Regions from separate parts of the Acinetobacter wuhouensis genome, predicted to be linked through region 1. Evidence: predicted binding sites of a transcription regulator. Region 1 holds the regulator's gene; each other region holds the start of a gene.

Region 1 (11,067 bases):
TCAGAAGGAATTACCGCCAATAATGCTTTTACTTTCTTTATATTTGCTTCAGTCTGAGCTGCTCGTTGGTATTGTTTTGCATAGCTTGAAGCATGTTCAGCATCATAATTATCTAGTTCATGATAAGTTGCGATGAAAGCATCATAGGCTTTTATGTTGGCAGTTAAATAATGCCCAATCGCCAATGCCTGTTGATTTAAATAATTAATATTTTCTTGATGTTGCTTTCTTACCCGCTTCGACACAATTGAACCAAATTCATCCAATTTTTCTTGGTACTGATCAATGTGTTTGGTTAACTGCAACAATTTTTCCTGTTGTTTCTCTTGCACTTCTTTCATATCGTTTAATGCATAACGATAATTACTTCCCTGCTCATCATTAAACAATGGATATGGCTGATCAATCTGAATGTTATTTAAAATCACCTGATTGAATTCAACATAAGGGCTAAGTGCCTTTTGAATCTGTGCAAATTCAAGATTAATTTGAGTTAAATCTGAATACAACATCGCATCAAGTTTAGATAAGCTTGGATCAATTTTACGTGCTTGCGTGTTCGACAATGTCGTTTTGTATAAATCTAAATATTGTGCCGATCGGGTAAAATATTTCGTCCAAAATTGTCTATTTTTATAGTCTTCTATAAATCCTGAATATAGTGAATCATCCGCATCTATTTTAAAATATTGCGGATATAAGCGTTCTACATCAGCTCTAAATGATTCCCTAGATTCCTCAGCGTCTGGTTCTGAATGTACATGCTCGCCCATACTTGCAGCAGCATAAGCAGATGCCGATACATCTTCTGATGCTGCATAACTAAACTGACCAATAGATAAAATAATGCCTAAACTGAGGGCTAAATATGTTTTTTTCATGTCTTACTCGATTCAAATTATCTTTCTAATAAAAATAAATATTTAATTTTTCGAGCACATCATAACAAACTATTTTATGAATCCCAAATTTTAACCACAGATCAAAAAAATTAATTTTTGCTGCTATTTAAAAAAAAAGTGAATTTTAAGCAAAAAAAAATCGCCCAAATATGGCGATTTTTTCTAAAATTTAATTATTTTGGTTCAAAACGCTTGGTTAATTTAGTTAAACCAGTCGCCAGTTTTTGATAACCTGTTGGTAATAAACGCTGCGCTAAATCAACAATAACCGCATCACCACCAATCAATAAACGACGTTTATCTGCAATCACGGCATCCAAGATTTCTTGAGCCGCTTCAACTGCTGGCTTACGCAATAATTTATTAAATGCTTTTGCAGATTTATCAGGATTCATGCCCAATGATTTTAAACTGTCATTCATACGAGCATCATTGGCGATGTTGGTACGAATACCACCTGGATGGACACAAAGCGCACTCACACCGCACTTCTCAATATCAAGCTCTTGGCGTAATGATTCCGTAAAACCACGTACCGCAAACTTCGTTGCATTATAACCAGACTGCGTTGGTTGCGCGGTTAAGCCAAAAATACTTGAGGTATTAATGATATGACCATCACCTGTTTTCTTAATATAAGGTAAAAATTCTTTGGTACCGTAAACCACACCCCAGAAGTTGATCCCAACGATCCACTCAAGTTCTTCATAGCTTTCACCTTCAACGGTAGCGCCGAGTGCAACACCAGCATTGTTGAAGATCATATTAACAGAACCATGATTTTGAACAGTTTCTTCTGCCCAAGCTTTCATTTCTTCTTGTTTTGCAACGTTTACTTTTTTCGTTGTTACACGAACATTATAAGGCTTTACCAACTCAACAGTTTCAGCCAAGCCCTTTTCATTCACATCACTAATCGATAAATGGCAACCTGCTTTTGCAAGTAAAACAGCAAGTTGTTGTCCCATACCAGAGCCAGCACCAGTAATTGCAGCGACTTTGTTTTTAAAATTTTTCATTGTCTATCCTTTTTTAAATTCCGCACACAAAAATACAAATATGTGCAGCTCTCATGCACAATATAATTTTGACAATTCATATTGTCAATATTATATTATCAATTATCCGATGTTTTTTTATACAAAAATAACAGAATAGGTTTCAATGGCTTTTATTGCTAAAATAGCCGCTTCTTTGTGACAATCGATCATGACACGAGTATTTTTTTAAGATGACTGAGCAAACTTTAACTGAAAAGAAAACCATAAAAACAACAAAAGAACGTCAATTTAAAGGCATGTCTCTGTCTGAGCGTAAACTTGCACGTCGAGAAAAATTAATCGAAGCGGGGATTGAAGCCTATGGAAATCATGGTTTTTTTTCTGTGACGGTCAAAGACATTTGTAATGAAGCAAAACTGACTGAACGCTATTTCTATGAATCATTCAAGAAAAGCGAAGATCTTTTTCAAACCATTTTTTTACAACTCATTGAACAATTACAACAAACTGTTATGACAGGTGTTATGCAAGCTGCACCTGATCCAAAAAATATGATTCGAAGTGGTCTCACTGCAATTTTTACCATGTTAAAAGATGATCCACGCGTTGCTCGTATTATTTATGTGGATGCCATGTTGGTTCAAGAACTGCATAATCACGCCACCATCCATGAAACCATGGGACGTTTCGATCGTTTAATCCATTCCTTTGTCACGTTGATGTTGCCTCATATTGAGCGCAGTGAACAAGAAATATCCCTTGTTGCGACTGGACTGAATGGTTATGTTACTCAAATCGCCATTCGTTGGGTGATGGGTGGCTTTAAACAATCCCTCGATGAAATTGTTTCAGCCTGTGAAACCGTATTTGTCTCATTAATAGATTCATTTTCCACAAAATAGTTTTTACTTTTAATCATTTGAGTTAAATTAGCTTTGTCATCAAACTGTCAAATTTTAATTATTTTCAAATCATTAAAGACACTTTTACTGAAAAATAAAAGTGACTTATTGTTCAAATGTCATAGTTCATTCATCAGAATGGCATTTTTTTGTCACATTTTTTTGCAAAAAAGCACCAACATCTCCTTTTTGCAATGATACTGTCATAATTAATCTTTGTAATAAGCCTGTCATAAATAAAAAACGGTACACCGTTCATACATAGGATATTGCGTTGTGAAAGATGACTATATATTAATCGTCGATGACGAACTTCCGATTCGAGAAATGATTCACACTTCATTGGATATGGCTGGTTTCCAATGTTTACAAGCTGAAGATGCAAAACAAGCCCACCAAATGATCGTTGACCAACGACCAGCTTTGATTCTACTCGACTGGATGATGCCTGGTGGTGTCAGTGGTGTAGACTTATGTCGTCGCTTAAAGCGTGATGAAAATTTGTCTGAAATTCCTGTCATCATGTTGACTGCCCGTGGTGAAGAAGACCATAAAGTTCAAGGTCTAGATGCGGGTGCAGATGACTATATGACCAAACCATTCTCAACACGTGAATTGGTTTCTCGTATTAAAGCAGTATTACGTCGTGCCAATGCACTCAGTGGTGAAAAAACCATTGATGCCAATGGCTTAGTCCTAGATCCTGTTAGCCAACGTGTTAGTTTTGGCAACAGCATTTTAGATATGGGACCAACGGAATATCGCTTATTGGCATTCTTCATGACCCATCCAGAACGTGCTTATACGCGTGCTCAATTACTTGATCAAGTTTGGGGTGGCAATGTCTATATCGAAGACCGTACCATTGATGTACACATCCGTCGTTTGCGCAAAGTACTTGAACCTTATGGTGCTGACCGCTATGTACAAACTGTCCGCGGAACAGGCTATCGCTTCTCTACACGTGCAGATGTTGCTTTAGGCTAAATATTTTCAAAGCAATGATTCTCTAGGTAAAAAATTTTCTATGTATGAACCCTACCCCGTCCCAGACCTTGCACGTGAACATAAAAAATTCCGCTATAGCAGTCTGTGGGAGTTTGCTAAACAAGATTTACGTCTACTGGCTTTCTTAATCGTTATCGGTGGATTTATTGGTTTAGGGATCGGGTACTTTTGGATTTGCATCTCCATTGCCTTTGCTATTTTTTTTATGTTTCAGTTGCGCTCTTTATACCTTGTGAATGAGTGGATTTCTAATCGACCTTACGATTCACCACCCAACTTAGAAGGGATTTGGGGCGCACTGCTTTTCAATGTCTATCGTGCTCAACGCCAAGAACGTGTTGTTCAAGCCGAAATGGTTGGGCTCATTGATCGTGCACAATCTTCACTGGTTGCCTTAGCTGAAGCCGTTATTCTTACGGATGAATTACACCAAATTGAATGGTGGAATCCTGCAGCAGAAAGACTACTCGGGATTCAACCTTTGGATCGTGGACGCAATATTCTCACGATTATTCGTCAACCCAGTTTTATTGAATATTTTAATAATATTGACCAATCACCTGATGGAATCAAAATCAAATCATCGGTTTATGAAGAGCACTATGTTCAAATTAAATTGACCAGATTTGGTAGTGAGAGTCGTTTACTCGTCGCTTATGACGTTACACGTGTGCATAACTTAGAACAAATGCGTAAAGATTTCGTCGATAACATTTCGCATGAATTACGTACACCACTGACTGTACTCAGTGGTTATATCGAAACCTTTACCGACCAAGAAGACTTAAATCCACGTTGGAAACGTGCCTTTGAGCAGATGCAATCGCAAACCCGTCGCATGAATGCTTTGGTGAATGATTTATTGCTCTTATCGCGTTTGGAAGGCAATAAGCAAATTGCGAAGAATCAAATCATTGATATGCCAAATTTAATGAATCAATTATTTGATGATGCGCAAGCCTACAATGTCGATTATGGACATACTTTAAACCTCGACATTGACAGTCATTGTGACTTGATTGGTTCCGATGCTGAACTGGCGAGTGCATTTAGTAATTTAATTACCAATGCCATTAAATACACTCCTAAAGGCGGTACAGTGACCATCGGATGGCATGATGATGCTGAGCATGGTTATTTTACTGTTGAAGATACGGGCATCGGCATTGATCCGAAACATATCCCTCGTTTAACCGAACGTTTTTACCGTGTGGATAGTGCGCGTAGCCGTCAAACGGGTGGAACAGGCTTAGGATTGGCGATTGTTAAACACGTACTTATGCAACATGGCGCTTACTTAGAAATTGATTCTAAAGAAAATCAGGGGTCAATATTTAGAGTGGTTTTCCCGAAAGAACGTCTTGATTTTGCAGGATAATGTTCATTAAATTTTCAATATTCAATCCATACTGAATCGGAATATATGCAACTATTCTTAGACTGTGAATTGAATGGTTTTGGCAGTGAAGCTCGTTTATAAGTTCGAGTCGATTCTAAAAATCCACACAATGCTGACGCTCATGTCTTAAAAGCATTTGATGAGAATGCGCTCCATTATAATTTAATGTGATTTTTAAAAATTCAACGAAAAAACACCTTCATTGAGAAGGTGTTTTTAAATTCACTCATTAATATATTTTGAGGAAAATTAAAGCGTATGACCCAAAGCCTCGCCCATCACGACTTCAGAATTTGCCTTAAATTGTGCATCCCAATTCATTTTATCTTGTTCAAATAAAACAATCGCCGTAGAACCTAAATAGAAACGACCGAGTTCAGCACCTTTTTCTAACTTTAATTCGTGATGATTGAGTTCAACACGACCTGTAGGTTTGACCTTACCAGTCGCGACTGTTTCAATGCCCGCAACAATCATCGCGCCGACCAAAACCACTGCCATACGACCCAATTCAGTGTCAAATAAACAGACCATACGCTCATTACGTGCAAACAAACCTGGGATATTTTCAGCAGTGGTTTGATTCACTGAGAACAACTCACCCGGAATATACAAAGTTTCTGTCAAAGTCCCTGCAAATGGGGCATGCACACGATGGTAATCACGTGGTGATAAATAGACTGTCGCAAACTCACCATTGATAAATGGTGCAGCCAATTGTGGATCACCAATTAACTTATCAACTGAAAAGCTTTGACCCTTGGCTTGAAACACATCACCGTTTTCAATTTTACCGAGTTGTGAAATTGCGCCATCTGCGGGTGATACGATACTGGTTGGATCAGCATCAATTTCACGAGTCCCTTCTTTTAACGCGCGGGTAAAAAACTCATTAAATGATTTATATTTTAAAGCATCGGTTTGCTCTGCAATCGAAAGATCAATACCGTATTGCGCTTTAAATGCTTGAATTACGACATTTTTAATGATTGGGTTTTCACTGGCTGCAACTTTACCGACAACACGGCTCAATTGCTGTTGTGGAACGACTTTTTGCGCTTGAATAAAAATTTGTTTTTTTAACTTAGATGTAAGACTCACGCAGGTGATTCTCCAGTAATAATTGGACTGTCAAGGCGATTGCCCCATTCGCTCCACGCGCCATCGTAGGCTTGAATTTTCCAATTCAATAAACGACCTAGAATATAAGCTAAACCTGAACGATGATGTGATTGACAATATACCACTACAGGTTGATCAAATCGAAAGCCCAATTGTTCTAAACGTTGTTGCGTGCGTTCTAATGGATGCAATTTTAAATGATTTTGACGATTAATTGCAGTACTCCACTCAAAATGTCGTGCACTTGGAATGTGACCGCCGCGTCTAGCTGCCAAGCGTTGCCCTGTATATTCTTCTAAAGTCCGACAATCCCAAACTTGAATCGCCTGTTGCTCAATTTTTTCGAGTAATTGATTATATTCAATACGATACTGATCAATATCGGTTAAATTTACCTGTACCAATGGGGTCACTTTCTCAAAAGTTTCTATGTCTGATGAGGTTGGATAGGCTTCTGCCAACCATGCGTGAATGCCACCATTTAGTAGACTGGTATTATAAAAACCTAAACTATGCAGGTTCCAAATGAGACGCCCAGCCCAAGCACCACCTTCATCATCATAGACCACCACATGATGATCTGGGGTGATATTTAGATATTCAACTAAAGCCTTTAAGCCCTCTTCATCAGGCAACAAACCCGAAGCTTGTTCTTCTTGTCGAACCAACAACTGCGGTTTTACATGCAATGCATGCGGAATATGTAACTGTTCATAAACTGAAGTTCGACTTAAATCGATAATACGGATTTTGTCGTGCCCTAAAAACGGCACAAGTTGTTCTGCTTCAATGAGTAATCCGAAGTTAAAGCTTGTAGTTGTCATACAATTTTTCTATTTTAAGACCTTGGACAGTCATGATCTTAGCACAGTGTATTTCAGCAATATGCTGATTTTTCGCATTCTTTTAGCAAAAAATCAGCTATCAATTTTCCATTATTCAACAACTTCTGGTATTTCAAACACCTGACGTAGATATGCCAAGAAAGTGTCATTATCGGTCATGGTTTTACCAGGACTATCTGAAATTTTAGCCACAGACTGTCCATTACATTCTACCAATTTCAACACAATATTAAGCGGTTTTTGCCCCATATCATTGGTGAGATTTGTTCCAATACCAAAACTGACTTGAAAACGATCTTTGAAATATTGATATAACGCCCAAGCTCGTTCGATATCCAAACCATCACTAAAGGTCAGCATTTTAGTTTTTGTATCAATTTTAAGCTTACGATAGTGCTGATACGCTTTATCGCCCCATTCAAATGGGTCACCACTATCATGACGCAAACCATCAAATAACTTGGCAAAATATAAGTCAAAATCACGTAAAAATGCATCCATACCGACCACGTCAGTCAGTGCAATTCCTAAATCACCACGATATTCCTGTACCCAAGTTTCAAGTGCCGATTTTTGGAAATCTCGTAAGCGCACATCTAGCGCTTGAAAAGCTTGTAAAAATTCATGCGCCATTGTCCCAATCGGGAAAATATTTAACTCTTTGGCGATCAATACATTACTAGTACCACGAAATACGTTGGGCACAGCTTTATGGAAAGTCTCTATCACATGACGTTGCCAATCTAAGCTATAACGACGACGCGTCCCAAAATCAGAAACCAAAAGTGGCGGATCATTCGGATTTTGTTCTTTTTCATATTGCTTGAGCAAAGCCACTTTTGCCTGCAGTCGGCATTCACCTTCTGCCAGAACTTCATCGGAACGAATGCGTTGGAAATATAGTTCATTCACAATAGCGAGAACAAAAATTTCAAACATCATCGCTTGAACCATCGGGCCTTCAACCCAAATATCCAGACGACCTTCGCTGTCGACCCCAGCTTTAATAAAGCGGCGTTTTAGTTGGAATAATTCTAAATAATCAACAAAATCACTTTTGATAAAACGCAAACTGCGCAAATAGACCAATTCATCTTCTTTGAATTTTAAGGTACAGAGCAAGTCTAATTGTTCGTTCAAATCATCCAAAATATCCGTCAATGGATATACCGTGTCATCTAAATTTCGACAACGAAAGTGATACACACTATGCGTTTGAGGGAATTTGTGTAAAACCACTTGTAGCATGGTGAATTTATATAAGTCCGTGTCCAACAAAGACTGAATTATTGGTTGCATAGCAAACTCTTTAGATAATCTTGTTCCACTATAAAAAGTAAATCCTTTCTTGCAAATCTAAAATTACGATTTTCAGAAATATTTCACACATTGTTCCATATTTCTATCAATAACGTTTAATTTTCTACTGTTCAAGATAAATAACAGAAAAGAGATTGTTACTAAAATAAAAACATTAACATACTATTATCATATAATATTATTCAATATTTTTTTATTCACTGTGATTGTAATCACATTAGTTTTTAATTATGATTCATCTTAACAAAAATTGTACTTTAATGTTCATAAAAACTATTTACTACCTCGCCTAAAAGGAAACTCAAATGGCAAAATTTAGTTTAAATGCGTTAGTTGATATTGATGGGTTTATTGCTGCTGCATTAGTTGACAGTTCAAGTGGTTTAGCACTTGCAACTGCAGGTTCTGGACTTGATTTGGAGCTTGCTGCTGCTGGTAATACCGAAGTGATTCGGGCAAAGCGCAAAGTTGCTAATGCATTAAATCTACAAGATAAAATCGAAGATGTTTTAATCACTTTGGGCAAGCAATATCACATCTTGCGCCCACTCGATAACAACGATGAATTATTTTTATATTTGGTTTTAGATCGTCAAAAATCAAATCTTGCAATGGCACGCCATGAATTAAAAGCGTTTGAAAAAGGTTTGGATTTCTCTTAATTCATTTATTTGCTTACATAAAATAGCCCTATGCAATAGGGCTACTTTATTTTCACAATCACATGATTTTTTAAACCTAATTTATTGTTAATTTGACATTATTTATCTTGTATTGTCATTCTGAATATTTTGTACTTTCGTTGCATACTCAACCCCATGAGTATTGAGATAATCACGAATTAATTGACGCACAACCTGTGACGGTGTCAAATCCTGACGATGACATAATTCTTCAAATGCTTGCTTTTTAATAGGATCGATTAAGATCGTCAACCTTGCTGTTTTATTTTCCATGTCTTAATCCAATTTTAATTACCATCAAATGATAATATGATTATCATCTTATTTTTTCAAGCAATAGCCTTAACCGCAAAGTATCTGAACAAAATTAAAGCATTACTAGCGTAGCTGAAACTGATTTAAATAACCATATTTTTATTATGGTTTTATTCGTAAATTATCTAATATTCTTAATAATTATTTTTAATATTTTAAACCTCTAATTTTTATAAAATTAATCGCTAAGTATCTAAACTATTCAAACTTAGTTATTTGTAATATCTCTTGATTTTAATTTTATAGAAAATACAAAATGAATGGGATTTGTTAAACTTTAAAAATATATCAACTTTTAACTGTATTTACGAAATGCGCGCATTATTACAAAGAGTTCTTGAAGCCAAAGTGGTTGTCGATGGTGAAACAACGGGTGAAATTCAAAAGGGAATTTTAGTTTTTTTAGGATTGGGCAAAGAAGACAATCTTGAGAAGGGCAAAAAGCTGATTGATAAAATCTTAAAATATCGTTTTTTTGATGATGATCAAGGCAAAATGGGCTGGAATGTCAGCCAAGCCAATGGTGGTTTATTATTGGTTTCTCAATTTACCCTGATGGCACAAACACAGAAAGGCTTACGTCCAGATTTTGGTCCAGCAATGCCCCCTGCTGAAGCGAAAGCACTGTATGAGCAACTCATTGAGTATGCGCAATCACAATTTGAGCATGTACAAACAGGTATTTTTGCCGCAGATATGAAAGTGCACTTGGTCAATGATGGGCCTGTGACCTTTAATTTAGAAGTGGAATAAGCTCATTACTTTATAAAGAGTCGTAAACAAAAAAAGCCCTTATGAGATAGTACTGATCAATAAGAAAAATGATTGGATAAATTCTTAAAATTTTCCCCCCCTCTTTGAAAAAGAGGGGGGGCTTCTTGTTACTAAAATAATTTTTAGTATTGAAAAGCTCCCTCCTTTGGAAAAGGAGGGTTGGGGTGGATTCAAGAATTCTTAATTGACTAGCATTACGTATGAAAGGCTTTTTTTAGAACTAAACTCTAAATCAAATTATTAAAACGATTTACCTGTCTTTTCTTTTAAGAACTGACGCGCCAATTTAATTTTATCTTTGACTGGCTTTGGTACTTTAGGTGGAATCAATTTCGCCACTTGGTTAAACCATACCAATAAACTGAAATCACCTTCCATCTTGATCGTGCCATTCTGCATACCCGTCATAAATGCAGTTGGGTCACCTTTAACCAAAGTTTTTACACCTTGCTCACTATCAGCAAATTGCAAAACAAAATCCGCTTTTTCTTCAGCACCAGAAACTGTTTCAATTTGACCATTGTTGACAATAATCTGGCGAGCCACACCCAAGTCTGTACCAATTTGAATACGGAACTGACGATCATGGGTTAATTCAATAAATTTTGGACTAGTACGTGCCAATTGCTTCATACGAAGAGATAAACCCAATACAAGTAAATCCAGCGGATCTGTACTTGCATCAACGATTGGTAGCTTCACAACTGGAATTGCAGAGAGTTTCATGACATTAAAGCCTGTTGTATTTTAAATTAGATTTGAATTTGTTCATCCTAGCATAACTTGTCATTTATTC
Region 2 (11,067 bases), 1.7 Mb from region 1:
AACACATTGTTTAGAATATATGATGAATAGATTTACAAATCATAGATGTAGCTGAGTTTACCTAAAAAAATAACGGATTAATGTAAATATATTTAAACAAAATAGGGTTTATTTCACTTCTATGCTTCTAATTTCAAAAATTAAAAACAAAAAGATCCATAAACCCTAAAGCTAAACTGTTTGAATGCAGTTTAAATCAATTTATTTAAATAAAATATTTACAACAGTAAATTACTTCATTTTCATACGATTATGTACAGCCTGACTCAGCGTATGGCTATCCACATATTCCAACTCACCACCTTGCGGCACACCTTGAGCAATACGCGTCATTTGTAATGATAGATGCTTCGTCGCCTCTACCAAATAATGCGCAGTCGCTTGCCCTTCTACTGTTGCATTGGTTGCAAGAATGACTTCTGTGACCTTTCCATCACTCAAGCGCTGAACCAAATAAGGGATACCGATTTCTTCAGGACCAATACCATCCAAGGGTGACAAATGCCCACCCAAAACATGATATTTCCCTTTAAAACTACCACTTTGTTCAATTGCCATAACATCAGCCGGCGACTCAACCACACAAAGCAACTGGTCATCACGCTCTGTAGAACAGCAAATATCACAGACTTCATTTTCAGTCAGTGAATGGCAAATACCGCATTCATGAATATAAGAAGTTGCTTCATTCAACGCATGCGCCAAACCAATCGCACCTTCTTTATTCTTCATGATTAAATGCAATGCCATACGTTGAGCCGATTTTGGCCCAACACTTGGCAATATTCGTAAGGCTTGTACGAGCTGATCGAAACGGTCGCTAAACACCTATACTTCCTTAGAATAAACCTGAAAGACCTGGTGGTAAGCCCATACCTGAATTTGCAGCCTTCATTTTTTCTTCTGAAATCGCTTCAGCTTGACGTGCAGCATCATTCATTGCTGCAGCGATCAAATCTTCGATCATATCCGCATCATCTTGCAAAAGTTCAGGATTGATTTCGATACGTTTAACCACGTTACGGCAAGTCATTGTTACTTTAACTAAACCGCCACCCGCTTCAGCATGAACTTCAGTTTGTGCAAGCTCTTCTTTGGCTTTTTGTACGTTTTTTTCCATGTCTTTTTGCATGCGTTGAGCTTGCTGCATGAGCATATTAATGTTCATAAATTACTCCGAACAAAAGTCCTTTGATTCAAATACTAACTCAATGGTTTAGATCAGACTCAATCCGATCTAAACCATTTTCTAAAATTAATTCGTCAATTCGTGCCTATCTTAAATTAAATCTAGGCCATGAGAAAGGTCACCAATAATATCATCGATGTTTTCCAAACCAACTGATACACGAATCAACCCTTCAACAATACCCGCTGCTTGTTTAGCTTCCGCTGACATACGACCATGTGAAGTTGTCGCTGGATGTGTAATTGTTGATTTAGCATCACCTAAGTTACTAGTAATTGAAAGGAAACGAGTATTATCAATGACGGTCCAAGCACCTTGACGTTCACCTTTTACAACAAATGATACAACACCACCAAAGCCTGATTGTTGCTTTTTAGCCAATTCATGACCTGGATGATGTGGCAAGCCAGCAAAATAAACTTTTTCAACTTTTTCATGTTGATCTAGCCATTCTGCTAATTTTTGTGCACTTTCACAATGCGCTTTCATGCGCAGATTGAGAGTTTCTAAACCTTTTAAGAAGATCCATGCATTAAATGGACTCATCGAATTACCTAAGGTACGAATTACCCCGTTAATTTCTTCTACAAGCTTGTCTTTACCAACAACTGCACCACCAAGCGCACGACCTTGACCATCAATATATTTTGTTGATGAATATACGATTAAGTCTGCACCAAACTTAATCGGCTGCTGCAGCACAGGCGTACAGAATGTGTTGTCTACAGCGAATAATGCATCGTTTTCATGGGCAATATCCGCAATTGCCTGCATATCACCCACTTGAGCCAATGGATTTGATGGCGTTTCAATAAACAATAAGCGTGTATTTGGACGAATCGCCTGTTTCCATCCTTCAAGATCATCTAAATCTACAAAAGTAACATCAACACCAAACTTAACGACATATTTTTCAAATAATGAAATGATTGAACCAAATACAGCACGTGAACAGATTACATGATCACCAGCTTTTAAATATGCCATACACACTGCATGCACAGCCGCCATACCTGAACTTGTTGCCACGGCACGTTCTGCGCCATCCATAATCGCCAAACGTTTTTCAAAAGTTTGAACTGTAGGATTGGTATAACGTGAATAGGTATTCCCTTGAATTTCACCAGAAAATTTAGCAGCAGCATCAGCAGCGCTTTCGCATACAAATGATGAGGTTAAATAGATCGGCTCACTATGCTCACCCTCAAAACCACGGGTATGCCCTGTACGAATGGCTAAAGTATCAAGTTGGTATTCAATGTCGTCGTGCTGGCTCATTTCAACTACTCAGTCCTAAAACTGCCTTTGTAAAATATTGCCAACATTTTGAGCGTCCAATGTATTTAAGGTCAAGGTAAAATGTAAAATTATCGCTTACACTTCGGACAAATCTGCTTAAAAATGAGACAAACATCGCTTATGGCAAGAGTATCGACAAAGTTTCAAGAACGAAAGGCTAAATTAAAAAATCTGTCTACGCGAATTTTTAATGGAAAGTCACTCGTCCTCTCACAAAGTACACCTTATGATGTGATTGCTGAACACGATCAAACCAAGGTGCGCTTCTACGCAGCCCCTGAAAAAAAATTTAAAGAACCACTCGTCTTTACTGCTCCCTTATCTATCAATATGGCGATTTATGACTTATATCCATATCGTTCATTGATTAAATATTATACCGAACAAGGTTTTGATGTTTATTTACTAGATTGGGGAAAACTAACTTTCCAAGATAGACACTTAAACTTCTTATATTTTATTGATGAATCAATGCCTTATTGTATTGAAAAAATTCGTGAACATTCTCAAAGTGAACAAATTTCATTACATGGTTGGAGTATGGCAGGCATTTTTGTATTGCTTTATACCGCGATGCAAACGCCGAATTATGTTAAAAATTTAATCGTTCTTGCAAGTCCAATTGACAGTTATGCCTCTGGTGGCATTGGTAAACTCTATAAAAGAATAAATAGTTTAATTATTAAAAATAAGAAAATTAAAGATACCCTATACAAAGGTGGTTTACCCAAAAAATTCATTCATTCACCAGGTCTTTTAAATGCTATTGGCTTTAAAATTTTAGACCCTAAAGGTTGGTATGAAGGTCATAAGCAGTTACTTCTTAATCTTGATGATAAAGAACTGTTACATGAGCATGCGACACTTGGCAATTTTTTAAATCATATGGTGGATTATCCAGGCGGTATTAATCAAGATATGTTGTTTAATGTCTGGCTACAAAATCCATTAAAAAATGGCTCAATCCAACTTAGTAGCAACATCATCGAGCTTAAAAATATCAATTGTTCACTCTTGGTCGGTGCTGGTAAAGGTGACCAAATGGTAACAGCAAATGCAGTTAAGCCTTTAAGCGAATTGACAAATAGTACTGATGTCACGTTTACTCTTATTCCTGGAGGACATTTAGGTTTGATGTCGAGTCAAAAAAGTGCCGATGAATTTTGGCCTAAAATGTCTGAATGGTTAGCACAACGATCAAGCAAAATTTAAAAGCAGGCTTAAGAGAGAATTATGAGTACAACAGTTGCATTTATTGGATTAGGCGCGATGGGTTACCGCATGGCAGCGCATCTACCTAAACATTTCGATACGGTTTATGTATGGAACCGTAATTTCGAAAAGGCCAAACAACATGCAACAGAGTATGCTACGACAGCTGTTGAAATATCCCAAGCCGTACAAGCCGACATCATTTTTTCATGCTTACCGACCAGCTTAGATGTTGAGAATTTAATTCAAGATTTAGAAATTAAATCAGGTGCTATTTGGGTGGATTGTACTAGTGGTGTGCCTGAGTCTGCGCGTAAACTTGCTTCAACACTTGCTCAAAATAATGTTCAATTTCTTGATGCACCTGTGAGTGGTCAAACCATTGGGGCAGAAAATGCCACATTGACCTTTATGGTTGGTGGTCAAAAAGAAGCCTATGAGCAAGCACTTCCTGCAATGCAAGCACTCGGTAAACTGATTAAACATGTCGGAGATTCAGGTGCTGGCTTTGCAGTTAAAGCTGTGAATAATATGATGATGGCAGTACATCTGTGTGCCGCTGCTGAAGGTTTTACCACTTTAAAAGCACATGGTGTTAACTTAAATGAAGCTTTAGATTGTATTAATGCTTCCAGTGGTAAAAGTGGTGTAACTGAATCTGTTTTACCTCAACGTGTTTTCAATCGAAGCTTTCCCCTCACCTTTGCACTCCCCTTACTTGCCAAAGATACTGGAATCGCTGTTGATTTAGTCCGTGAAGCCAAATTATCCACTCCAGTCATCAGTTTGACTCAAAATTTAATCAATGTTGCCAATAATCTTGCCGAACCGGATAGTGATTTTTCGAGCGCTGTAAAAATGTACGAATCATGGAGTAAAATTACATTAGATTAATTTTTCGCCATTGAATAATAATAGTTACACCCTATAATCTAATCAAGTGACACGTGAATATGTCAATTTGAGGTAATACAATGAATAAGTATGTTATCGCGGCATTATCCGCTTTATCTATTTTTGTGGGTACACAAGCATTTGCTGACAATGCTCAGGAATGTAAAAAATTACAGGATGACTCCAATGTCATTTATGCATCAAAAGGCTTCTGTTTTAAAGATCCTGAAGCAAAAGCTAAATATGGTAATGACAATTGTTATACAAGTAAGCCTAAATTTTCTGAAAAAGAGCAACAAAAACTTGACTCTATAAAGGAACGTCAGAAAGAATTGAATTGTAAATAACATTCGACAATTTAAGGAAATGAATATGGCTTACGATGATCAGAATATTTTTGCACGAATTTTACGGGGTGAACTTCCTGCAATAAAAGTATATGAAGATGATCAAGTCCTTGCTTTTATGGATATCATGCCACAAGCAGATGGGCATACATTGGTGATTCCGAAGACACCCGCTGTAACTTTACTCGATTTAGATCCAGAAGCAGTTGCCTATACCATTAAAATTGTACAAAAAATAGCGCAAGCGATTGAAACAGGATTAGGGGTAACAGGCATTGTTTTAATGCAACTTTCTGGTACTTCTGCTGGACAAACAGTTCCGCATGTTCATTTTCATCTGATTCCAAGTTCTGTTCATGAATTAGGAAAACATGCTATACAAATGGGTGATCAAGATAAAATTAAAGCTTTTGCTGAGAAAATTAAAGCTGCGCTCAACTAAAAAGTTAAATAATTAAATATCTTAAAAAAAGAGGCTCATCGAGTCTCTTTTTTATTTTTGAAAACATTCATATAAATTTCGTCATTAAACTGTCATTTATTCTTCACTTATATGTAACAAAGTTTGCAGATACTGCATGCAAGTTAGTAAGCAACTGAACGAAAGACTTACTAAATAAAAAAAGCAACAGCAAACCCTTGAACATGTTTTGGAGAAATCTCAATGAAAAAAGTGCTACTCGCTGCAGCAATCGCCACTCTTAGCTTAAGCGCAGCTCAAGCAGCGCCTACATTGTATGGTAAGCTCAACGTATCTTTAGATCAAATTGACAAAAATGGCTTTAAAGATGAAAGCGTTACAAAATTAAACTCTAACTCATCACGTATTGGTGTTAAAGGCGAAGAAAAATTAACTGATAAATTATCAGCTGTTTATTTAGCAGAATGGGCAATCTCTACTGATGGTTCTGGTTCAGATACTGACCTTAATGCGCGTAACCGTTTCCTAGGTGTAAAAGCTGATGGTGTTGGTACATTAAAATTTGGTAAGTATGACTCTTATTTAAAAACTGCTGCTGGAAGCAACCAAGATATTTTCAACGATCACACTGAACTAGATATGACAGCTATCTTAGCTGGTGAAGATCGTCTAAATAACGTAATCGGTTTTGAATCTGATAAAAAATTACTTGGCGGTTTAGCATTTAACATCATGTTCCAACAAGGTGAAGAATCTGAAACTGCAAATAGCGCTACTTTAGGTAATAAAGGTAGCCGTAATGGTTTTGGCGACGGAATTTCTGGTTCGATTACTTACGACAATAAAGATTATGGTATCGCTGCTGCTGTAGCTGCAAACCATTCAATTGCATCGAAATACAGTGCCTACAACCTTTCTGGTGTCTACACTGATGCAGTACGTGTAACGGGTTCTATCGACTTAAAAACTGCAGGTATTGATGGTTTAGTATTTGGTGCTTTATGGCAAACAGCTCAACCGACAGATGATACTGTTGCAACAAGCTCTGGTACTCCTGCTGTAGTAACATCTTATAAAGGTCTACAAGAAGATTCTTTTGGTGTAACTGCTGCATATGCGATCCCGTCTACACCAATCAAATTAAAAGCTGAATATATCTCAGCAACAACAGAATCAAATGGTCGTGATGATCGTCAACAAGATATCTACGGTATTGGTGCTGATTACAACATCAATAAACAAGCACGTGTTTACGGTGTTGTAGCTCAACAAAAACGTGATTGGTTAGTAAAAGATGATAAGAAAACTGTGATCGGTTTAGGTATGGAATATAATTTCTAATACTGAACAAATCACAGTTAATAAAACGGTAAGTCTAGGCTTACCGTTTTTTTATTTAAAATTAAGTAAAAAATGCAACGACTAAATAACTAACTTTGTCCGAAATCCACGTGAAGAATAATAAGACTGCGCTCCATTATGGTATGTAAATACCTCTCCATAACGATAATCACAAAAAATCGCACCTCCTAAACTCCTAATTGATTCAGGTGTTTGTACCCAGCTCGATGTTTTAAAATCAAAATGGAAAATAGATTGTAAATCGCGATATTCTTGCTCTGTTAGAAGTTGTGACCCAATTTGCTTTACACAAGAGATCACACTATTTTGGGGAACATGATCTTTTCGACTCTTTAACGCTTCATCATCATAACAAAAACTTCTGCGTGGCTTAGGGCTTTCAACACTACAATCATAGAATGTAATGACATTAGATTTTGAATCCATGACAACAACATCAGGTTCACCACCCGTTTGCTCCATTTGAAATAAAGCATTCAATTTTTCAGGGTTTAGTAGTAATTGCTCATAAACCGATGCCCATTCTAGAGTAGAGTGACGAAACATATTCGCCTCAAATCTCTTTTTTAGAAGCTCCAGAGTCTGATCTACCAATTCTTTATCCATAATTTAATTCCAAAATAATGAATAACCCAATTTCGGTATCCTTTTGAAAGACTACATTTAAAATAAGCCTACCATTTCTCAAATTGTAAATTATCAATATCCTCAATTTGAATCATGGCATCCAATTCGTGAACTATTTGTAATGCACCCATCATTGTTGTATTTTTTGTATACGAACCATCAAGTTCAAGTATAGGAATATCAACCAAGATAGAATAATCTTGATTAACCATAAACTGTATACACAAATCATTCTGATCAATAATTCCTAAAAAATTATCTTTAATTAACAAGATCTGTTTCATAAATTGAATTATTTCTTCTTTTGATGCAGTTACTTCATTATCAGCAAGAATTTCTTCACCTTCATAATCCGTAAAAAATATTGATATCGCATTTTTATCTTAATTTGATTTATAAAATATAATATGTCACTGATAATATTTACAGTACATAAATAATTTAAACAAAAAAACACCCCAATCTCTTTAAAGACTGGGGTGTTGAATTTAAAAGCTGGCGATGACTTACTCTCACATGGGTAACCCCACACTACCATCAGCGCTAAGAGGTTTCACTTCTGAGTTCGGGAAGGGATCAGGTGGTTCACTCTTGCTATTGTCGCCAGCAAACTGTTTATGATTAATCACTTGGTCTTATTTAACTGTATTTACAGTGTGTGCCTAGCTTTGGTCAAATGAGTTATTAACAGGATAATTTGAGTTGGTAATTGTATCTAGCTTTTGAACTAAATCAAGGTCAATCATTACTGATTGTTTGGTTTTGAATCGATTGATGCATACAACACAACTGTTTGGGTGTTGTATAGTCAAGCCTCACGAGCAATTAGTATTGGTCAGCTTCACATGTCACCATGCTTCCACATCCAACCTATCAACGTCGTAGTCTTCAACGGCTCTTTAGAGGACATAAAGTCCTAGGGAAATCTTATCTTGAGGTAGGCTTCCCGCTTAGATGCTTTCAGCGGTTATCCCTTCCGAACATAGCTACCCGGCGATGCGACTGGCGTCACAACCGGTACACCAGAGGTTCGTCCACTCTGGTCCTCTCGTACTAGGAGCAGATCCTCTCAAATTTCCAACGCCCACGGTAGATAGGGACCGAACTGTCTCACGACGTTCTAAACCCAGCTCGCGTACCTCTTTAAATGGCGAACAGCCATACCCTTGGGACCTGCTTCAGCCCCAGGATGAGATGAGCCGACATCGAGGTGCCAAACACCGCCGTCGATATGAACTCTTGGGCGGTATCAGCCTGTTATCCCCAGAGTACCTTTTATCCGTTGAGCGATGGCCCTTCCATACAGAACCACCGGATCACTAAGACCTACTTTCGTACCTGCTCGACTTGTGGGTCTCGCAGTTAAGCGCGCTTTTGCCTTTATACTCTACGCGTGATTTCCGACCACGCTGAGCGCACCTTCGTACTCCTCCGTTACTCTTTAGGAGGAGACCGCCCCAGTCAAACTACCCACCAGACATGGTCCTCGTCCCGGATAACGGGACAGAGTTAGAACCTCAATATTACCAGGGTGGTATTTCAAGGACGGCTCCATGGCAACTAGCGTCGCCACTTCAAAGCCTCCCACCTATCCTACACAAGTAAGATCAAAGTTCAATGTCAAGCTGCAGTAAAGGTTCACGGGGTCTTTCCGTCTAGCCGCGGGTACACCGCATCTTCACGGCGATTTCGATTTCACTGAGCCTCTGCTGGAGACAGCGCCCCCATCATTATGCCATTCGTGCAGGTCGGAACTTACCCGACAAGGAATTTCGCTACCTTAGGACCGTTATAGTTACGGCCGCCGTTTACTGGGGCTTCGATCAAGAGCTTCGCTTACGCTAACCCCATCAATTAACCTTCCAGCACCGGGCAGGCATCACACCCTATACGTCCACTTTCGTGTTTGCAGAGTGCTATGTTTTTAATAAACAGTTGCAGGGGCCTGGTTTCTGTGGCTGTCGTCAGCTCAGGAAGCAAGTTCCATCACCAACAACAGCGTACCTTCTCCCGAAGTTACGGTACCATTTTGCCTAGTTCCTTCAGCAGAGTTCTCTCAAGCGCTTTGGTCTACTCGACCTGACCACCTGTGTCGGTTTCGGGTACGATTCCTGTGTAACTGAAGCTTAGAGACTTTTCTTGGAAGTATGGTATCAGCCACTTCGCTAGTAAACTAGCTTGCTATCAGTTCTCAGCATAGAGCACCCCGGATTTGCCTAAGATGCATGCCTACTACCTTTCACCTGGACAACCAACGCCAGGCTGACTTAACCTTCTCCGTCCTCTCATCGCATTACACAGAAGTATTGGAATATTAACCAATTTCCCATCGACTACGCCTCTCGGCCTCGCCTTAGGGGTCGACTCACCCAGCCCCGATTAACGTTGGACTGGAACCCTTGGTCTTTCAGCGAACGGGTTTTTCACCCGTTTTGTCGTTACTCACGTCAGCATTCGCACTTCTGATACCTCCAGCATGCTTCTCAACACACCTTCATCGGCTTACAGAACGCTCCCCTACCACTTACACTTACGTGTAAATCCGCAGCTTCGGTACTATATTTTAGCCCCGTTACATCTTCCGCGCAGGCCGACTCGACTAGTGAGCTATTACGCTTTCTTTAAAGGGTGGCTGCTTCTAAGCCAACCTCCTAGCTGTCTATGCCTTCCCACATCGTTTCCCACTTAATATAGATTTTGGGACCTTAGCTGGCGGTCTGGATTGTTTTCCTCTTGACTACGGACGTTAGCACCCGCAGTCTGTCTCCCGGATAGTACTCATTGGTATTCGGAGTTTGCATCGGTTTGGTAAGTCGGGATGACCCCCTAGCCGAAACAGTGCTCTACCCCCAATGGTATTCGTCCGAGGCGCTACCTAAATAGCTTTCGGGGAGAACCAGCTATCACCGAGTTTGATTAGCCTTTCACCCCTATCCACAAGTCATCCCCTGGCTTTTCAACGACAGTGGGTTCGGTCCTCCAGTTAGTGTTACCCAACCTTCAACCTGCTCATGGATAGATCACCCGGTTTCGGGTCTATACCCAGCAACTATGCGCCCTATTAAGACTCGATTTCTCTACGGCTCCCCTATACGGTTAACCTTGCTACTGAATATAAGTCGCTGACCCATTATACAAAAGGTACGCAGTCACCGAACAAGTCGGCTCCCACTGCTTGTATGCATGCGGTTTCAGGATCTATTTCACTCCCCTCACAGGGGTTCTTTTCGCCTTTCCCTCACGGTACTGGTTCACTATCGGTCAGTCAGGAGTATTTAGCCTTGGAGGATGGTCCCCCCATATTCAGACAAGGTTTCACGTGCCTCGCCCTACTCGTCATCATTATATGTGCCCTTTCGTGTACGGGACTATCACCCTCTACGGTAGCACTTCCCAGAGCTTTCCGCTAAAACACATATAACTTAATGGGCTGATCCCCGTTCGCTCGCCGCTACTGAGGGAATCTCAATTGATTTCTTTTCCTAAGGGTACTGAGATGTTTCACTTCCCCTCGTTTGCCTCGTAACACTATGTATTCATGTTACGATACCTATCTTATGATAAGTGGGTTCCCCCATTCAGAAATCTCCGGATCACAGGATATTTGCCGCCTCCCCGAAGCTTATCGCAGGCTATTACGTCTTTCATCGCCTCTGACTGCCAAGGCATCCACCACATGCACTTAATTACTTGACTATACAACCCCAAACAGTCGC
Region 3 (11,067 bases), 1.0 Mb from region 1:
TGTCCAAGTCAAATCTAAAGCTTTAATTTTATCATTTTCAGGAAACGCAAAGTTAATTTGTTCTGTTCCAAAATGTGCTGCTGATTGGTTCACTTTAGCATACATCACACGCCCTGATAATCTATTCATTACATCAAATCGAATATCACCACCCACAGAAACCATTTCACCATCGCCTCCCATTGCATGACCGAGTGGGAAACCATGTTGATAATACCCATCTTTATAAATATGGTGATTATATGAAATTCCGCTCACATTGCCATTGGTCGTTGTATCTGCCCATTCAGCATAGAATTGGACTGGCATGTTTTTAAAGCTCGTTGAATAATCAACACCTGCTAAATACATTTTTTTAGCGGGTAGCAATCCTGCTTCGTCTTCACCTACATACTGAGCGTAAAAACTAGCAGGTACATTCAACAAAGATTGTAAATTTAGGCGGGCATCAAAACCAGCAAGCTGATTCGAAGCATTTCCTTCGCCTGTACATGTGATATCTGCGCATTCGTTATCTTTACCCACGAAAGCATTCCAGTAAGCTTTAGCACTGCCAGGTTGTCCTTGACCATCGATTTGGAAAGTACGTGAAGCACCTAACTCCAAATATGGTAGTGGTTGTGCTGTTAAACGTAAACCAATCAGATTGGCATCAGGAACAGCTTTGTAATCATCCAAACGCCCAGCAAAAGCTTGATATTGCCAAGGACCAATCCAAGACAACCATTTAGATTCAAAGGCTTTTTGTTCTGCACGTTGAGCAGTAAAACCATAAACTGGGCGACTAGCATCACCACGAATCAAACTACCATCATGTCCAGGTCCCCAATATGTTGGAATTTGACCTGCGATTACCCATTGATTCCAAAGCTTTCCAGCAATATAGGAGCCTTCAACATTCACATCTTGACCATTGTCAATTTGAGGATCTTTTTCACCATTTACACGTAGTTTCGCATCCCAGTTTGCTCCACCGCCATTCACTTCCAGTGAACCAACATATTGTGCTTTTTGGTTATCACCAAAGGCTTGTGGAATATTTTTAAGATCAGTTTCTGCAAATAAACCTAACTTCGCAGTTTGATTATCTGCTTTAAGTGCATTTTGAATAGAATCGATAACTTTCTGTTGAGTATTGTTTGTAATTTTGGCTTGAGATAAGGCACGTTGAATTTCATCACCACTCATCGGCCAAGTCGATGTACTAATTTGAATCACACCTTGCTGATTTAACCAGTTCAAATCTGTACGAATATCTTCATTGTTTAATACAATACCTTGTGCAAAAACAGGTAATGACATTCCAAATAATACAGCAGCATACAGTGATTTTCTTAAATACATGCTTTTTTTCTCAAGTTCAATTTACTGCCACACCTTAGTTATTTTTAATTTTTTTTTCAATGATAAAATTGTGATGGTTCTATTAAGACAATAAGTAAGCAACAAAAAAAGGATGTATAAAATACATCCTTTTTATCATATAACCATTCAGATCATACAAGATCTTGTTAAAGTTAGAACACTTTCAATAACAACCAGAATAACGCACCAGATAAACAAATCGTCGCAGGTAATGTAAAGATCCAAGCAGAAAGAATTGTTTTCACTGTCGCGAAATTTAGACCTGTTTTATTGGCAACCATGGTACCTGCAACCGCAGAGTTTAAAACATGCGTTGTTGATACAGGCAAACCAAAACCATCCGCTGCTGCAATTGTCGTCATTGCAACCAACTCAGCAGACATCCCTTGACCATAAGTCATGTGATGCTTACCAATACGCTCACCCACTGTCACAACAATACGCTTCCAACCCACCATTGTTCCTAAACCGAGTGCCAATGCAACTGCAACTTTCACCCAGTTTGGAATATATTGTAGGAACGAATCTAAGTTGCTGCGGTACTCTTTTACCACTTTCTTTTGTTCTGTAGACATGGCAGGAAGTTGTTCCGCTTTATCTAAACGTTTAAAAGCAGTCGTACTCAAGTACATATCATTACGTAATGACGATACTTCAGCTTCTGGAATATCTTTTAAATCACCATACTTGGCAACACGTTCACCTAAATGATCCGTCAAACTTGCCAAAGCAGGAACAACTTCTGGGTTGATCTCTTTGGTTTGAATAAATTTGGTAATCGTCACACGTGCTTTTTCATCTGGAATATCTGCGTGTTGCGCATAAATCGCTGTCGCAGTTTGTGTAGACAATTGTGAGAAAGACTGTAAATGTTGTTGATCTAAGTTTTTATTCAAAGAATAAGCCAATGGCACTAAACCGATCAAAATCAACATGATCAAGCCCATACCCTTTTGCCCATCATTTGAACCATGCGCAAAACTCACACCTGTACAGGTGAAAATCAAAATGGCACGAATCAAAGGTGGAGGGGGCTTATTCCCTTCTGGTGGTTGGAATAATTCAACTTGTTTCTTAAAGATTTTTTTAACCAATAAGAATACAACTGCAGCAAAAGCAAAACCAATCAAAGGTGAGAATAACAAAGCCTTACCGACTTTGAGAACTTGATCCATGTCTACACCACTTGCACCACTAGATGAATGCAAAATGTAGTTCATGATCCCCACACCCAGAATCGAACCAATCAAGGTATGTGAACTCGATGCTGGAATACCAAGGAACCATGTACCTAAGTTCCAAAGAATGGCAGCGATTAACATCGCAAAAACCATTGCGAATCCTGCACCTGAACCAACATTCATAATCAGTTCAACCGGAAGTAACGCGATGATGCCATAAGCCACTGCACCACTTGCAACCATTACCCCTAAAAAATTACAAAAACCAGCCCACATCACTGCAACAGGTGCAGGTAGCGCATTGGTATAAATTACGGTTGCTACAGCATTGGCTGTGTCATGGAAACCATTGACAAACTCAAAGCCCAAAGCAATGAATAAAGCTGTCGCTAAAAGAATGACAGAATATAAACTTAAAGCAGGAACATGTGCTAAATCTGCACTAAGTTGCACACCAATATAAATCAGGGTAGCAATAATGATCGTCAAAAACACCGGCATAAAAAATTTCGGTGTAGGAACATGCACATTCGTCGATTTGACAGCCTTTTGAGCTTGTGCAGAATCTGAGACGGGAGGTAAATTCGAATTCATGCAGAAATATAGCGAATATTAGAATGCGCTTATTGTTCAATTAAATTGTGACAATTATATGACAAACGACTGCCATATAAAGTGAATTTTTAAATTATTTCACTTCATTACTTCGCAACAGTTGCGATAAGGTCAATATTTTTATTTATATTAATCATATATTTATCAAAATAATAAGTTTGCAAATCATTACAATTCTAACTGAAATATTATTTGTAATATTTCTATCAAATATGACTACTGTAAAAATTAATCTTCAAATTTTGCATGATGTATATGACAATATGATGAAAAAATAAACATTGCATGATCACCTACTGTGATTGTTTTATTTACCTATTCGACTATTTTTTGATGCAAATTTCACAATAACGATATGCGCTATCGATATAGCGAAGTAAAATACCAGAATTGATTTTAAGAACATATCAAAATAACCAATTTCTAAAATGAATCATTCTCATGTAAGAAAATGCGCTTGAAATCAGCTTTTGCAGTAATCGCATACAGTATCTGTTAATATATTGCACGTTTAAAAAAGCCAGCTGAGAGTTTTGAATGTCGACACTTGCCACCTTAAAAGCGCTTCTCGCCCAACGCATCCTGATCATTGACGGTGCGATGGGTACCATGATCCAACGCCATAAATTAGAAGAAGCCGACTATCGTGGTGAACGTTTTGCCGACTGGGCATCGGATCTTAAAGGCAATAATGACCTTTTGGTTCTGACTCAACCGCAAATCATTCAGGGCATTCATGAAGCGTACCTGGATGCAGGTGCAGACATCATTGAAACTAACTCGTTCAATGGCACAAAAGTTTCAATGTCGGACTATCACATGGAAGAATATGTCCATGAGATCAACTTTGAAGCAGCACGCATTGCCAAAGCGGCGTGTGAAAAATATTCAACGCCTGAAAAACCACGTTTTGTGGCGGGTGTGCTTGGTCCTACATCACGTACCTGTTCGATTTCTCCAAATGTAAATGACCCTGCGTTCCGTAACATTACTTTTGATGAGTTAAAAGAAAATTATATTGAAGCTGCACATGCCTTGATCGAAGGTGGTGCGGACATTCTCTTGATCGAAACTGTATTCGATACCCTGAACTGTAAAGCAGCAATTTTTGCGGTTAAAGAGGTGTTTAATCAGCTTGGTTATGAATTGCCATTGATGATTTCAGGAACGATTACCGATGCATCGGGTCGTACCCTCACAGGTCAAACTGCGGAAGCATTCTGGAACTCAGTCCGTCATGGTGATTTATTGTCGATTGGTTTTAACTGTGCGCTCGGTGCAGATGCCATGCGTCCACACGTAAAAACCATTTCCGATGTTGCCGATACATTTGTTTCAGCGCATCCAAACGCTGGCTTACCCAATGCCTTCGGTGGTTATGATGAAACCCCTGAAGAAACAGCTGCATTCTTAAAAGAATTTGCCGAAAGCGGTTTGATCAATATTACGGGTGGTTGTTGTGGTACCACACCTGATCATATTCGTGCTATTTACAATGCAGTCAAAGACATCAAACCTCGCCAAGTGCCTGAAACCAAACCTGCATGCCGTTTAAGTGGTTTAGAGCCGTTTAACATTTATGATGATTCTTTGTTTGTAAATGTCGGTGAACGTACCAACGTCACAGGTTCTAAAAAATTCTTGCGTTTAATCCGTGAAGAAAACTTTGCTGAAGCGTTGGATGTGGCATTGCAACAAGTGGTTGCAGGCGCACAGGTGATCGACATTAACATGGATGAAGGGATGCTTGATTCGCAAGGTGCGATGGTGCATTTCCTCAATCTGGTTGCATCTGAACCTGAAATTTCTAAAGTGCCGATCATGATTGACTCATCAAAATGGGAAATCATTGAAGCAGGCTTGAAATGCGTTCAGGGTAAACCTGTAGTGAACTCAATTTCCCTCAAAGAAGGTTATGACGAGTTTGTACAAAAAGCACGTTTATGCCGTCAGTACGGTGCAGCGATCATCGTCATGGCATTTGATGAAACAGGTCAGGCAGATACAGCAGCACGTAAGCGTGAAATCTGTAAGCGTTCTTATGATGTATTGGTCAATGATGTTGGCTTCCCTGCTGAAGATATTATTTTCGATCCAAACGTGTTTGCTGTGGCAACAGGGATTGAAGAACATAACAACTATGCAGTTGATTTTATTGAAGCGACAGGTTGGATTAAACAAAATCTGCCACATGCAATGATTTCAGGCGGTGTATCTAACGTATCGTTCTCATTCCGTGGTAATGAGCCTGTACGTGAAGCGATTCATTCTGTGTTCCTTTATCATGCCATCAAACAAGGCATGACCATGGGTATTGTAAATGCCGGTCAAATGGCGATTTACGATGACATTGATGCTGAATTAAAAGCTGCGGTTGAAGATGTGATTCTGAATCAGAATCAGGGCGAAAGTCATCAAGAAGCGACTGAAAAATTGCTTGAAGTGGCTGAAAAATACCGTGGTCAGGGTGCAGCACAAAAACAGGTCGAAAATCTGGAATGGCGTGAACTTCCTGTCGAAAAACGTCTTGAACATGCTTTGGTTAAAGGCATCACCACTTTTATTGATGAAGATACCGAAGAAGCACGTTTAAAATCAGCACGTCCGCTTGATGTGATCGAAGGTCCATTGATGGATGGTATGAATGTGGTCGGTGACCTGTTCGGTTCAGGTAAAATGTTCCTCCCACAAGTGGTGAAATCTGCCCGTGTAATGAAACAAGCTGTAGCTTGGCTGAATCCATTCATTGAAGCTGAAAAGTCTGGCGGTCAGTCTAAAGGTAAAGTCCTGATGGCAACCGTAAAAGGCGACGTACATGACATTGGTAAAAATATCGTGGGCGTGGTTTTAGGCTGTAATGGTTATGACATCATTGACCTTGGCGTGATGGTACCTGCTGAGAAAATTTTACAGACTGCGATTGATGAAAATGTCGATATTATCGGTTTGTCAGGTTTAATTACGCCATCTTTGGATGAAATGGTTTTTGTTGCCAAAGAAATGCAACGTAAAGGTTTCCATGTGCCATTGTTGATTGGTGGTGCAACAACCTCTAAAGCACATACAGCAGTAAAAATTGACCCACAATATTCAAATGATGCGGTGATTTATGTTGCCGATGCATCACGTGCTGTGGGTGTGGCAACGACTTTACTTTCTAAAGAAATGAAGCCGAAATTTGTTGAAGAAACCCGTGCGGAATATGAAAAAGTCCGTGAACGTATTGCCAACAAACAGCCAAAAGCTGCCAAACTGTCTTATGCAGAATCCATTGAAAATGGTTTGAAAATTGACTTCGCAGCGAATAAGCCTGCGAAGCCAAACTTCATTGGTATGCAAACACTCACCAATTATCCGCTTGAAACATTGGTGGAATATTTTGACTGGACACCATTCTTTATTTCATGGAGTCTGGCAGGTAAATTCCCGAAAATTCTGACAGATGAAGTAGTGGGTGAAGCTGCGACTGATTTATACAATCAAGCGCAGGAAATGTTGAAAGACATTATTGAAAATAAACGTTTTGATGCACGTGCTGTGTTTGGCATCTACCCTGCGAACCGTTCTGCGGCTGATTCTGTTGAAGTTTATACGGAAGATGGTCAATCGGTGACACATACATTCCATCATATCCGTCAGCAGTCTGACAAAGTCACAGGCAAACCAAACTTGTCATTGGCTGACTTTGTGGCAACGAAAGATCAAGCGGAAGACTGGTTAGGTGGTTTCACCGTATCGATCTTTGGTGCGGAAGAAATGGCGCATGAATATAAAGCCAAAGGTGATGATTATTCTGCGATTCTTGCGCAATCTTTAGGTGACCGTTTTGCTGAAGCGTTTGCGGAGCATTTGCATGAGCGTATCCGTAAAGAGTTCTGGGGCAATCAAGCGTCTGAAAGTTTAAGCAATGAAGAGTTGATTAAAGAGAAGTATGTCGGTATTCGTCCTGCACCAGGCTACCCTGCTTGTCCTGAGCATTCTGAAAAAGCATCTTTGTTTGACTGGTTAGGTTCTACCGATAAGATTGGTACGCAACTGACTACTAGTTTTGCGATGTGGCCACCGTCATCTGTCAGCGGTTTCTATTATGCAAACCCGCAGTCTGAATACTTTAACGTGGGTAAAATTGCTCAGGATCAGCTTGAGGATTATGCGAAGCGTAAGGGTTGGACAATGGATGAGGCGAAGCGTTGGTTAGCGCCTAATTTGGATGATTCGGTTCAGTAACTTTCCATTAGAATAAAAAATCCCCTCGAGTGAGGGGATTTTTTTTACTTAGGAAACAGTATATAATCTTAATAATAATTAATTACTTGTCACAATATTCATGAAGCGTAATTGGTCAGACTTAATCTCTATTTATGGAAATATTCAGGGTGCTAGAGAAGGGTTCGAAGAAGTTTGCCGAAGAATAATTAAAGAACTATATCCTAATGAAAACGTAAAACGTGTTGAACTAAATCAAGGTGATGCAGGTATTGATATATTTGTAGGGAATATTCTTAGTGAAATCATAATCTTTCAATGCAAATTTCATTTAAATCAATTAGGAGACTCCCAAAAGAGTCAAATACGTGAGTCCTTCAAAAGAATTATTGAAAATAAGGATATCAATTGTGGAGAATGGGTTCTCTGCCTCCCTAAAAATTTGACACTTGAAGAACATTTCTGGTGGCAAAAATGGACTGAAACTCAAATTATTAAGTTTAATTTAAAAAAAGATTTTTTTAAGCTTTTAGATGGAGAGGACTTAATCAATTATCTTAAAAAATTTGATTTATATGATGATATATTTCAAATTAAAGAACTTCTAATAGCTAAAGAAACAAATAATATAGTTAAAGAAACTAATAATTTAATTTCGCAAAAGGTGGCTTTCTTCGATCCTTATCACTCAAGATTACCTAAAGTCATATGGTCAAGGTATATTGGTATTCAAACACGTAAAAATACACCTTTAATAAATGGTCATAAAATCTATATAGGATCCGCTGGATCTGAATGGAATAAAGCTGATAAATATGATGGGGCATATTGTTTAGATATTGATACTGGACAAATCATTTGGTTTTTTGCAACAAATTCAGATGTTAATGAAATTGCTTTACTTGATGGTTTTATATATTTCGGTTGTGATAATGGTTATTTATATTGCCTTTCAAGTTTAGAAGGGAAATTGATTTGGAAATTAAAACTAGATTCTGGAGTCATAACTACAATTATTAAACATATGAGATCCCATGATTATTATTTATTAGTAATAACTTATCAAGGCAACATGTATTGGTTAGATCCAATAAATGGAGACGTTTTTGATAAAGTTCAGACTAAAGAAACGATTATGGGTGATATAAAAACTTTTGGACTAACTCATGATCAAAATATCATCATACCGACTACATCTGGTCAATTATTAATTTATGGTGAAAATAATTTTCAATTCCAATTATTAAAAAGAATACAACTTAAATACCCAGATGAATATTCAAAAACTGGTTATTCAATTCCAGAAATATACAGCAAACCATTGCTACATGAAAATTTTTTATACATTTCTTATTCTCGTGAGACATACTATTCCTATCCTCCTATTTGCAAAGTCAATTTAGATACAGGAAATATTATTTGGCACTCAAGTCCCATAGATAATTCTCATCATTATGGAAATATACGCACAAATTTATTGTTATATAAAAATGAAGTAATTTTTACTCACCCATACTCTAATGAACTAGGTGGTGTTGATAGTTCATCAGGAAAAAACACATGGATACTACCCATTGGTAAATCAATGTTTCAACAATGGTCTTCTCCAATAATTCATCAAAGCTTTTGTTATTTAGCCAGACATGATGGATATTTATATAAAATCAATCTTGAAAATCACACAAAAGAATGGGGACTATTTCTTGGTTCTCATCAATGTCATGGGGTTGTTTATGACAAGTTTCAGGAACAAACAAATGAATTCGAAGCTACTGAATGGGAAAATAGAGTTGGTTTTTCTATCTACTCAACTCCTAAACTAGTTAATAATAAGATAATTATTGGTACAGGCGAAGGTTACTTATATTGCATCGAGAATATTTAATAGAATATTAAATAAATTTCACCAAAGATACTAACTACCATCTCACTCAATGACTAAATTTGCTGATGGACAGTAAAAATCTACGATGTAATTTAAAAGCGGTTTCTGTCGATAAAACTGCAAACCTAAAATTTGCTTATTCCGAAGTTTTGACCACAATAACTTTTCTGCGTCGGTCATATTGCTACGTAAGTTACGCGAAACTTGTTTCAAGTTTTTATTGTAAGGTTTCTATTATTCTCAATTATTCTAATTTCTCCCTAACCCCCTCTTTAATTTTAATAAAGAGGGGTCTTAAAGGAGTTCGGATTTCAAATAAGTGTACCTAAAACAAGAAAAACAATCATCCTTTGATCAGAAAAGCCACTTTTCAATCAAACTTCGCTCTGATTTCTTTTAAATTGGAATGTCAGTAAAAACTAATCCACCAACCGTAATTTCTTTAACCTCGCCCGAATCCCACCCTCTTTACGATTATGCCGTTTCGCAATTTCCTTAATCGACAACTTTTCATCCATAAAAGCATCAATCAAACGGACTTCTTCATCCTCAGTCCATTTCTGCCCAATCATCGAATTATCTGCTGCTTCAGTATTTGATGCTGGAACCTGTTCTTCAGCTTTTTCAATACTCACCTCAACCGAGCTTTCTATAACCTCGACCTGAGCAGCCGTTTGTTCATATATCTCTTTAATATCGGCAAGAAAGCCTTTATTTTCACACCCTAAAATAAACAGTTTATTCTGAGCACGGGTCATACCCACATAAGCCAATTTCCGCTCAGAATCCATGTCACGGTTTTCACCAATACGTGGCATATAATCCAGTCCCACAAAAAATACATGTGGGAACTCCAGACCTTTAGAAGATTCAACATTCATAATCTTGATTGAGTTTTTATTCAAATCCAGCGCTTTCTTTTCAGCACTGCTGAAAACCAATTCAACCTCAGTATCAGGCATATAAGTACTGAGTCTAGACTTCAGTTCCGTCACAAAAATTTCGTATTCAGCAGACTTTGCCTGTAACACTGCAATATCTTTCGGTGCTGTATCGGATTTAAGTAACTGACGAATTTTGCGGGCAATCAGATCTGCCAAATGACGTACATCATTTTCATGATAAATACTCGGATATTCCCCTGTTTTACACTCACCTGTATCGGGGTCTAAAACACGGTCATATTCATCATTATTTTCTAGACTATCCAATGCTTTAGGATTTAAAAATGCTTTTGCTATATCCAAAATTTCTTTGGTATTACGATAGCATTTATACAGTTCAATGGGCTTTTTCCCCTGCACCTGTAAACCAACAGAACGCCAGCTCGGTTTTTTTCGGTTAAAAATATTCTGTGCAGGATCGTAGCAGAACAGAATATTGTTGGTTTCAGCCTTCACCAGCTGAGATAAACCAATAATCCATTCCTGAGCAAAATCCTGCCCTTCATCAATCAGAATGGCATCGTACTTTTCGGTTTCAGCCAGACCGCTCTGTTCCAGATGATCCAGCAATATCTGCCCGACACGGCTGTTATAGTCCGTCTGCTTTTCATTTTTAAGCATGGACAGGTTTGCAGATGTGATCTGCTTAACCAGACTATGGAAGTTTCTGACTTCAAGTTTTTCATTAAAGTCATCGCCAAACATATGCCGTAAATGGTTACACAGTGAATTGTTATAACAGACCACTAAAATTTTATATTCGGGATAAATCGTTTTTAAATATTTAGCGCGACAAGCCAGCACCAGCGTTTTGCCACTACCTGCCACACCTTTTAAAATACGGTGTCCATCACCAATATTTTTCGCAATC

The links. Region 1 encodes PhoB, which activates phosphate uptake and scavenging genes when phosphate is short. Its sites were predicted from a motif close to TGTCATNAANCTGTCATAA; they were not measured.
Region 2: a site for PhoB is predicted at 5,463-5,481, ahead of BEN71_RS11790 (porin). Genes of this name have one in related genera too.
Region 3: a site for PhoB is predicted at 3,415-3,433, ahead of BEN71_RS14710 (inorganic phosphate transporter). Genes of this name have one in related genera too.

What each region holds. Positions count from the first base shown of each region.
Region 1 is NZ_CP031716.1:102,730-113,796, reverse strand. It holds gene BEN71_RS01165 (YncE family protein) at 1-881, opposite strand, end outside; gene BEN71_RS01160 (SDR family NAD(P)-dependent oxidoreductase) at 1,076-1,921, opposite strand; gene BEN71_RS01155 (TetR/AcrR family transcriptional regulator) at 2,134-2,805, shown strand; gene phoB (phosphate regulon transcriptional regulator PhoB) at 3,082-3,792, shown strand; gene phoR (phosphate regulon sensor histidine kinase PhoR) at 3,833-5,191, shown strand; gene asd (archaetidylserine decarboxylase) at 5,462-6,313, opposite strand; gene BEN71_RS01135 (sulfurtransferase) at 6,310-7,158, opposite strand; gene pncB (nicotinate phosphoribosyltransferase) at 7,270-8,478, opposite strand; gene BEN71_RS01125 (roadblock/LC7 domain-containing protein) at 8,805-9,161, shown strand; gene BEN71_RS01120 (ribbon-helix-helix domain-containing protein) at 9,264-9,455, opposite strand; gene dtd (D-aminoacyl-tRNA deacylase) at 9,810-10,250, shown strand; gene BEN71_RS01110 (SCP2 sterol-binding domain-containing protein) at 10,512-10,997, opposite strand.
Region 2 is NZ_CP031716.1:2,293,519-2,304,585, forward strand. It holds gene recR (recombination mediator RecR) at 232-828, opposite strand; gene BEN71_RS11760 (YbaB/EbfC family nucleoid-associated protein) at 839-1,168, opposite strand; gene BEN71_RS11765 (O-succinylhomoserine sulfhydrylase) at 1,280-2,467, opposite strand; gene BEN71_RS11770 (alpha/beta fold hydrolase) at 2,609-3,700, shown strand; gene BEN71_RS11775 (NAD(P)-dependent oxidoreductase) at 3,722-4,594, shown strand; gene BEN71_RS11780 (YARHG domain-containing protein) at 4,675-4,941, shown strand; gene BEN71_RS11785 (HIT family protein) at 4,967-5,383, shown strand; gene BEN71_RS11790 (porin) at 5,606-6,703, shown strand; gene BEN71_RS11795 (DUF4256 domain-containing protein) at 6,785-7,330, opposite strand; gene BEN71_RS11800 (hypothetical protein) at 7,399-7,623, opposite strand; rRNA gene rrf (5S ribosomal RNA) at 7,845-7,959, opposite strand; rRNA gene BEN71_RS11810 (23S ribosomal RNA) at 8,156-11,047, opposite strand.
Region 3 is NZ_CP031716.1:2,951,769-2,962,835, forward strand. It holds gene BEN71_RS14705 (capsule assembly Wzi family protein) at 1-1,344, opposite strand, end outside; gene BEN71_RS14710 (inorganic phosphate transporter) at 1,518-3,140, opposite strand; gene metH (methionine synthase) at 3,699-7,388, shown strand; gene BEN71_RS14720 (outer membrane protein assembly factor BamB family protein) at 7,489-9,252, shown strand; partial or broken gene BEN71_RS14725 (endonuclease domain-containing protein) at 9,298-9,432, opposite strand; gene BEN71_RS14730 (3'-5' exonuclease) at 9,672-11,067, opposite strand, start outside.